Regions from separate parts of the Ochrobactrum sp. Marseille-Q0166 genome, predicted to be linked through region 1. Evidence: riboswitches for the same ligand, from Rfam matches in the RefSeq annotation. Region 1 holds a riboswitch; the other holds the start of a gene.
The links. Region 1 has a riboswitch for S-adenosylmethionine ahead of H5024_RS10800 (O-succinylhomoserine sulfhydrylase). Riboswitches for the same ligand answer to the same signal wherever they lie in the genome.
Positions count from the first base shown of each region.

Region 2: it holds a riboswitch for S-adenosylmethionine, as region 1 does, so the genes downstream of both, metA (homoserine O-succinyltransferase) here and H5024_RS10800 (O-succinylhomoserine sulfhydrylase) in region 1, are expected to answer to the same signal.

Region 1 is NZ_JACJUO010000001.1:2,242,146-2,246,846, reverse strand. Features, by position in the region: gene H5024_RS10810 (Hsp33 family molecular chaperone) at 1-576, shown strand, start outside; gene apaG (Co2+/Mg2+ efflux protein ApaG) at 613-1,005, opposite strand; gene H5024_RS10800 (O-succinylhomoserine sulfhydrylase) at 1,271-2,464, opposite strand; SAM riboswitch at 2,554-2,634, opposite strand; gene H5024_RS10795 (2'-deoxycytidine 5'-triphosphate deaminase) at 2,829-3,920, shown strand; gene H5024_RS10790 (GlxA family transcriptional regulator) at 3,977-4,701, shown strand, end outside.
Region 2 is NZ_JACJUO010000002.1:1,303,122-1,307,822, reverse strand. Features, by position in the region: gene H5024_RS17425 (hypothetical protein) at 1-113, shown strand, start outside; gene H5024_RS17420 (hypothetical protein) at 243-524, shown strand; gene H5024_RS17415 (GH25 family lysozyme) at 785-1,834, shown strand; gene metA (homoserine O-succinyltransferase) at 2,099-3,028, opposite strand; SAM-I-IV-variant riboswitch at 3,069-3,178, opposite strand; gene H5024_RS17405 (NAD(P)/FAD-dependent oxidoreductase) at 3,917-4,701, shown strand, end outside.

The sequences.
Region 1 (4,701 bases):
GCCCATACACAGCGCTATCAGGGCATTGTTGCGCTTGATGGATCGACACTGGAAGAGATCGCACGCACCTATTTCCGTCAGTCCGAGCAGATCGCAACCGACATGAAGCTGAGTGTTGCAAAGCTTGTCGAGCGTGGCAGTGACGGTAAACTCGTGGAACGTTGGCGTGCTGGTGGTCTCATGATCCAGTTCCTGCCGGAATCTGAAATGCGTGCGCGCATGCCGGATCTCCCTGGCGGCGATGGCGATGAGAATACGGCTATTCTCGGTCCTGAAGACGACGGCTGGGATGAAGCGCGTTCATTGGTTGGAACAATCGAAAGCTCGGAACTGACTGACCCGCAGGTCGGCTCGGAACGTCTGCTTTATCGTTTGTTCCACGAGCGTGGTGTTCGCATCTATGAGGGAATCCGTGTCGAGGATAATTGCTCATGCTCTCGTGAAAAGATCGAAGGCGTGTTCAATAATTTCTCAGCGGAAGAAATTCAGGACAGCGTCACGGACGGCAAGATTTCGGTCACGTGCGAATTCTGCTCAACGACTTATGAGTTCGATCCTGCACAGTTTGCGAAGTAACATTTTGAGAAAGGCGCTTTGAAAAAAGCGCCTTTTTTAATTCAGTGTTCGCCTTGTTTCAGGAATATCCAGCGAAAAGGCTGGAATATCGACTTCAAAGGCACTCCCGTCCGGTAATTGCATTTGATAGCGCCCGACCATAACGCCGGATGTCGTGCTGAGTGGGCAGCCCGATGAATATTGGTAAGAATCCCCCGGGTTCAGCGTCGGCTGTTCGCCGATGACGCCTGCACCCTTCACCTCTTCAATACGGCCATTGCCGTCGGTGATTTGCCAGTAGCGTGAGCGCAGTTGAACGGTTTGCGATGAATTATTGGCAATGGTGATCCGGTAGCCCCAGACATAGCGATTTTCGTCCGGCTCGGACTGGTCTTCGAGATAAAACGGCTCAGCCGTTACCTCAATGTCCCTTGTTATCGCTCTGTACATACACATCTGCCTTCAAATCATATTATCTGCTCACGTATCGCCAAAGTTACACGGGAGGTCAACGATTTGATGGTGACAAATGCATCGCATTTGCCGAAATGTTCCGGCAAATGCGTCGTTTATGCATCATTTAGCGGCCTGGCGCATTGGCGCAAAAATCGATTTCGATTTTTGTAAGCCACGATGCGTAGAAATAAAGAATGAGAACGCCGTGCGTCCGAAAGGACGCACGGCGTTCTAAAGAAGCAAAATGCGATGATCTTTGTTAGCGAGCGGCAGCAAGCGCTTCCAGAACGTCCTCGACCAGATCGTCCTGATCTTCAAGGCCGACAGAGATGCGCAACATGCCGTCAGAAATGCCGAGTTCTGCGCGTGCTTCGTCCGAGAGGCTCTGATGCGTCGTTGTTGCTGGATGGGTGATGATGCTCTTTGCGTCACCCAGATTGTTGGAAATACTGAACACCTGAAGGGCATTTTCGAACTTGAACGCAGCTTCCTTGCCGCCTTCGAGTTCCAGTGCGATGAGTGTCGAGCCGCCGCTCATCTGGCGAGCGATGATGTCAGCCTGCGGGTGGTCGGCGCGGCCCGGATAGATGACCTGCTTCACACCTGCCTGCCCGGCCAGCGCATCGGCAACAGCTGCAGCCGATTGTGTCTGCTGGCGCACGCGAACGCCAAGCGTCTCAAGGCCCTTCAGCATGATCCATGCATTGAACGGGCTCATGCCGGGGCCGGTATGACGGAAGTATGGCTGCAGAACTTCTTCGGTCCATTCCTGATCGGAAAGAATGATCCCGCCGAGACACCGGCCCTGACCGTCAATATGCTTGGTGGTCGAATAGACAACGATATGCGCGCCGAGTTCCAGAGGCTTCTGGTAAAGCGGTGTTGCAAACACGTTATCAACGATCAGCTTTGCACCGATTTCATTGGCAATGTTGGCCACAGCTGCAATGTCGATAACCTCAAGCGTCGGATTGGACGGGCTTTCGAGCAGCATGACTTTGGTGTTTGGACGAACGGCAGCTTTCCAGTTTGCAATCTTCGAGCCGTCGATGATCGAATACTCGACGCCATAGCGTGGCAGCAGCGTCTCAATGATGTAACGCGATGAGCCGAAAACGGCACGTGCGCAGATGACGTGGTCGCCAGCCTGTACCTGACAGAGAATGGATGCGGCGACTGCCGACATGCCGGAGGTGAAGGCGCGCGCATCCTCTGCACCTTCCAGTGCGCACATCCGCTTTTCAAACATGTCGGTGGTTGGGTTGGCATAACGCGAATAGATGAACCCTGGGTCTTCACCTTTGAAGCGCGCTTCTGCGGCTTCTGCCGTCGGGTAGAGAAAGCCCTGCGTCAGATAGAGGGCTTCGGACAACTCTGCAAAGCCTGAACGCAGCGATCCTGCATGAACGAGCTGCGTTGCCGGGCGTAACTTACGCGTAGTCTTATTCGTCATTTTTTCCAACCTGTCGAAAGCTGGTCGGCCGGGGCCTGGAAATGCCTCGGCGGCCAATAAAAAACCGGCCTCGCGAACACGCAAAAGGCCGGTAACGAACCGCGGCCTTATTTTAGCGAATTCTTTAACGTGGCTGCAAGCCGGCCGGCCAAATCACCACGGAACACTTTTTCCTTATGCCTCTTGAGCGGGGCCGTCAATGCTTGGAAGGACAGTTTTGACGAAAACTCTGGGCTGCTAAGGGGGTGGGCTCTCTCTTTCCTGCGGAAAACCCGCAAACTATGGGGTTTGAGGGGTTGGCAGCAGGGCTTTGAACGGTCAATGGTCATAGACCGATTTTAAGTAATTCACGGAGTTGAGTGGCATGACGCAGAGGGAAGCAGGAATTCTGGCAGATGCGGATATTGCAGCACTCTTTGAAAGCGGTTTGCTCCAATCTCCGCGTCCATTGGATGCCGATCAGATTCAGCCCGCAAGCCTTGATTTGCGGCTGGGTGCGAAAGCCTATCGTGTGCGCGCATCCTTCATGCCGGGCCCGGGTACGCCGGTTATCGACAAGCTTGAACGTCTCAAACTTCATGAGATTGATCTGACCGCCGGGGCAGTGCTCGAAACCGGCTGCGTCTATATCGTGCCTTTGCTTGAAAGCCTGGCACTTTCACCGGAATTGTCGGCTTCCGCCAATCCGAAAAGTTCGACCGGACGCCTTGATATCTTCACACGCGTCATCGCCGATGGTGCGCAGGAATTCGACAAGGTGCCAGCTGGCTATAAAGGCCCCCTTTATCTCGAAGTCAGCCCGCGCACTTTCCCGATTGTCGCTCGTACCGGTTCGCGGCTGTCGCAAATCCGTTTCCGTCAGGGCCGCGCACAATTGACCGAAGCGGAACTTTCCACACTGCATCAGAGTGAGACGCTTGTGGCGGCAGAACAGCCCAATATCTCCGGCGGCGGTATCGCGCTTTCGGTCGATCTTTCGGGCGATAAGGACAAGCTGATCGGTTATCGCGGCAAGCACCATACGGCGGTTGTGGACGTCGATCAGCGTGCGGCGCACGATGTTCTCGACTTTTGGGAACCAATCTATGATCGCGGTTCGCGCGAACTGGTGCTGGACCCGGATGAGTTCTATATTCTCGTTTCGCGCGAGGCGGTGCATGTGCCGCCGCTTTTTGCAGCGGAAATGACGCCTTTCGACCCGCTGGTCGGTGAATTCCGTGTGCATTATGCAGGCTTCTTTGATCCGGGCTTCGGTCACACCGCTGCTGGTGGAACAGGAAGTCGTGCGGTTCTGGAAGTGCGCAGTCATGAAGTCCCGTTCATTCTCGAACATGGCCAGATTGTCGGCCGTCTTGTTTATGAGCATATGTTGAATCGCCCGAAGGCGCTCTATGGCATCGATCTGGGATCGAACTATCAGGCGCAGCAACTTAAGCTCTCCAAGCATTTCAGGTGATTGCGTTCTTCCTGATCCCGTTCGTATAAAGTGGGATGTGGTGGAGGACTGCGTAAGTGAGAAATGGGAAGGATGAGGCTCGGGAAATCACGACCGATGTGCCACCGCGCCGTCTGTCTGTCGGCATCGTTGCGTTGCCCGGTTTTACGCTCACTGCGCTGAGCCTCTTCCTCGATCCCTTTCGTCTGGCGGCAGATGACCGTGATAAAAGCCGCCAGATCAGATGTGCCTGGAAAATCTGCACATTGTCGGGCGATCCGGTCACATCCAGCTCCGGCATGGTGATCGAACCTACAGCAGCCATCGGTGAGCTGGATGAGTGCGATTATGTAGCAGTTGTGGGCGGTTTGCTTGCGCAATATCGTCCGCGCCAGCAGGCTTTGATTGATCTCATCAAGCGTGCCGACAAGCGCGGCAAGACGGTTGTAGGGCTTTGCACGGCGGCTTTCCTGCTGGCCGAGGGCGGCTTGCTTGATGATCGAAACTGTTGTGTCAGCTGGTTCCACCGCGATGATTTTCTAGATCTTTTCGATGGCTATACCGCCGATACAACGAGCCTTTTTCATCGCAGCGGCCGGCATTATACCTGTGCGGGTGGCCTGGGCGCGGCATCGCTTTCACTTTCGATCATCCAGAATGAAATCTCCGAGGAGCTGGCGCGCAAAAGCGCGTCGATCCTTATGATCCCGTATGAACTGGTGCGTTCTGAGCAGCCGGCATTGAGCTTCAATGGCGTACGTTCGCCGATGATCCGCAAGGCCATCCGTATTTTCGAAGAAAC
Region 2 (4,701 bases), on a different contig from region 1:
ATGCGGCAAAAAATGAGCTCGCACGTGTTATTATCAGGACTTATCAAACCGGCGAATGTGACCCTGAAAAAATAGCCGCAATCGCAGCGCGAGTGGAATTAGCACGCAGTTGAAATCAGTTACAGAATGTAAACTATCCGCGATTATGCTAATATAATTATCAGATTTACTAGAGATTTGCGTTTAAAAAGAAATGCAAGTTGGAATGCGGTCGATCACGACCAATAAGCGAATGAACCGGTATGCCGTTTTCGAGGGACTATTATTTCAAACGATTCTCACCTGCTGCGCTTGAACAGTTACAGGCAGCATTTGTTGCGTCGTGTCACCAACTTGGTCGTTGCCCGATAACGTCTCCTCAGAAAGACGAAATGGTGCGAGAAATAATCCAAATCTACGAATGCGGAATTTCAAGCCCTGAAAAAATTGCTGATCTGATGATGCAGATTGAAAGTGTAAAACCGAAGCCATTTGCAGAACAAATACTGGAACAGGGTTTTGATCAATCTGCCAAGCGTGCATGATGGGATTAAAAATAAAATTTCTTTTTGCAAATTAAATTCTTAAATAATTACATTAAAGTACTGTTTTATTAACAAATTTTGTAAGTTAACTATAAATGAAATCTCCTGTTTATTAAGCCTTTCGTAAACTTTGGGTTCAGCATTGCACCGTATTATCTGTGTAGCAATTTGCTCGAGGTGAGCATTGCGCGTGTTGGTCGATGGCCTTCATGTAGCCTCGATTTAAGGCTCTGAAGCGTCTGGGTTTGCGTACGGGTATCATGCGTTTTTCGATTGTGACAGCGATTGCTTTAGCCTGCACTGCTCTTGCAGGGTGCACATCGAGTTCCGGTATAGACAATCTTATGCCGCAACCGTCGTCCGACCTGACTGGCTCCGTTGTCAGGCCGTCGGAACCTGTAACAGACGTCGCCAGAGCGCCGCAATCTCTCCCCCCACAACCGCAACAGGAAGTTTTGGCATGGGCTGGACCTGTACCCGATGCCGGGCCGTTCAAAGCGACACCTCCCGCTCCGATGGCTCACCCTGCTGAACAAAGGACTATTACACCTGTTTCAATTCCAAAACCGGAGGTAGCTGCCTATCCGCCCGTTCGGTTATCACCCCAAGAGCGTTTTCGCGTTTATGGTCAACGGTTTCGCGATGCAAAGCCAATCAACTTCGGAAAAGCTTCTCCGCGTCATCACGCTGTGCATGGTGTCGACGTTTCGCGTTGGCAAGGAAACATCGATTGGGTGACTTTGCGCAAGAACGGCGCAAACTTCGCGTATATCAAAGCGACCGATGGTGGTGATCATCTCGACCCGATGTTCAAGAAAAACTGGCGAGAAGCAAAGGCAGCAGGTCTCAAGCGTGGTGCATATCACTTTTTCTACTGGTGCCGTGTCGCCAGTCAGCAGGCAGATTGGTTCATTCGCAATGTTCCAAACGATCCTGATGCGCTACCCCCGGTTATCGATGTGGAATGGAATGGAGACTCTTCTTGCAAGCGTCGTCCGTCACCTGCACAGGTTCGTGAAAAAATGCAGGTCTTCATGGATGCCCTTGAGCGCCACTATGGCAAGCGTCCGGTGATTTACACCGCACCAGACTTTTACGAAGATAATCTCCAAGGCGCCTTTAAAGATTATCCATTTTGGTTGCGCGCAGTCGCACAGCACCCATCAAAGGTCTATCCGGGTCGCCGCTGGTTGTTCTGGCAGTATTCAGGCTCAGGGCTATCTCAGGGCGTGAACGGTAAAATCGACCTGAATGTATTCCACGGCAATGAAGATCAATGGCAACAGTGGCTTCAAAGGTTTGCAAGCTAGGCTCAGAACCCTTTAATTTAATGGAAATGGCGCCTGAAATAAGCCGATATGCGAGGAAAGGCATTTGGGCGGGTTTTTTCCGCGTCGAAGTGTTTAGACGCAGTAGTTCGCTTGCTCATTTTGATGTCCGAAGGATATGGCCCGCCCGTTCGGTCAGTTTGTCAAAGAGCGCGAAAATAAACCACATCCCTTCGACTTTTTTCCTCGTACCCAATATGCAGCATAAAAAAACCTCCGGAATTATTACACTTCCGGAGGTTTTTCTTAGCGATGCTCTCTTCGTCCGATGTCATTCATGTCGTAAGGTGTTGACTGGTACATTTCATTGATCCAGTTGCCGAACAGGAGATGAGCATGACCTCTCCAACAATTTTGCGGCTTCTGACTTGCATCATTATTTGGAAAATAATTCGCGGGAACCGGCATGTCAGGCTGCAACTGGATATCCCGAAAATATTCATCTGCAAGAGACGTGGTGTCATATTCAACATGGTTGAACATATGAAGAGCACGATGTTGAGGATCTTCCAGCAGGCAAAGACCGCTTTCCGGGCTATCAACCAACACTTTCAGATCGCTGTTCTCAGGAATGTCATTGGAGCGCACTTCGGTCCAGCGCGATACCGGGATGGCGAAATCATCAGAAAAGCCGCGTAAATAAGGTGACGAAGGCGCAAGATTGCGCTGGCTGAACACACCATATGCCTTCTGTTCCAGATCATATTTCGCCATTCCATGGAAATGATGAACAGCCGCCTGCGCTGCCCAGCAGATATTGAAAGAACGATGGACGTGCGTTTGCGTCCAATTGAAGATGCGCTGCATTTCATCCCAATAGGTCACGTCTTCGAATGGCATGCGTTCAACTGGAGCGCCGGTAATGACAAAGCCGTCGAAACGTTCTTCGCTCACTTCTTCCCACGGGCGGTAAAAGGAGAGCATATGATCCTGAGGTGTATGACGGGCGACGTGATTGGTAATGCGTACAAGCGTCAGTTCAAGCTGAAGCGGTGTTGCACCAAGCAGCCGCGCAATCTGCGTCTCTGTCGTCACTTTGTTGGGCATCAGGTTGAGAAGACCAATCTTTAGCGGCCTTATATCCTGGCGAATGGCGTCTGCTTCGCGCATAACCATGACGCCCTCAGCTTCGAGAACACTGGTTGCAGGCAGATCGTCAGGAATTTTAATAGGCATTCGCGTCAGTCCTTCGTTATATCGGGGCAGACGCGGGTGGCTTCATCCGTATATTTGCCGGTTGGGCCACATCCTTTCTTTTAAGAAAGTACCACCTTGCCCGGAAAGGCAGGTTGGCGTTGGGCGTCGCCCCAACTCTTGATGTAACGCTACTTCTAATCAAACAATCACAAGCTGGCAATAGACATTGAGGCGCGACAGTTTCACTTTCTTGGAACCGCATTCCAGAAATTTAAATTCGATGAGATTTACATTCTTGCAAACGTTGCCGAGGCAGAAGCTCCGCACATTTGAAATCCGATAGCAAATGACCTCCGCCAAGCTTCGGAACGATACGCGAATTAACGCGTTCTTCATTTATCTTAAAACTGTGTTAAAATGCGTAAACAATGGGAGGGAAATATGAGTAATTTATTCTTCTGGATGGCCTTGGTGATTTTACCGATCTTGGCAGGCACAGCTTTTGCCTATTTGCGCCATCTGAATCATCGCGATGACTTTTAATTAAAACCCGACCAGCGCGACCGACTTGGCAACGCAATCGGGACGGTATTGGCGCACACGAATTGAGTTGCCTTCAGCGTTCCTCATTAAAGCGCTCGACGTCGTAACTTAGCGAGTTTATTCGGCGTGAGTAATCGAACGCAGCTAATCCGGCTATTTTAGTTAGTGAAGTTATTTCGATATCTGGAGCTTTGGCACGTTAGATCAGTCGTGATTTATCGTATGAAACAGTTTTCACAAAAAACCTGAATATTCTTGTCATAATTCAAATTCAAATTGTCGTTAAGTTCTTTACGGCTAATCTGAGTGCGTTATCTTATCGGGCGCGACCATCCTTCCAACAGCGCGACTCGCAATCACGCCAACCTCAGGTTTATATCTTCAATGAGTGGATCGGATACGCCCCATATCCTTGTCGTCGGTGCCGGCTTTGGCGGCCTGCAATTAATCCATGATTTGAAAGGCGCAAATGTTCGCATTACGCTTATCGATCAGCGCAATCACCACCTGTTTCAACCTCTGCTGTATCAGGTTGCTACGACGATTCTCGCTACGTCAGAAATTGCATGGCCCATTCGTCACCTTTTTAAGGACCGTAAAGAGGTCACGACTTTGCTCGGTACAGTTGTTGGTGTCGATGCAGGCACAAGAACAGTAAAACTCGAAAACGGTAGCGAAGTCGGTTACGACATACTCGTATTGGCTACGGGCGCACGCCACGCTTATTTTGGCAATGACCGCTGGGAAAAAGTGGCTCCGGGTCTCAAGGCGCTGGAGGACGCAACGACAATTCGCCGTCGCCTGCTGCTTGCTTTTGAACGGGCCGAGCGTGAAAACGATGCTGCAAAACGACGAGCACTGCTGACATTCTCAGTGGTTGGCGGGGGACCGACCGGCGTTGAGCTTGCCGGCATCATTGCAGAACTGGCTAAGGATACGATATGGCCAGAGTTTCGCAATATTGATACGCGTCAGGCGCGTATTCTGCTTGTCGAAGCGGGTCCGCGTATTTTGGCGGCCTTCCCAGAAGATCTCTCTGCCTATGCGAAAAATGCTTTGGAGAAAATCGGTGTGGAGGTGCGTCTTGGCGTACCGGTCAAAGAAATCACAGGGGATGGCGTAACTGTCGGTGACGAATTTATTCCGTGCAAAACAACGATTTGGGCTGC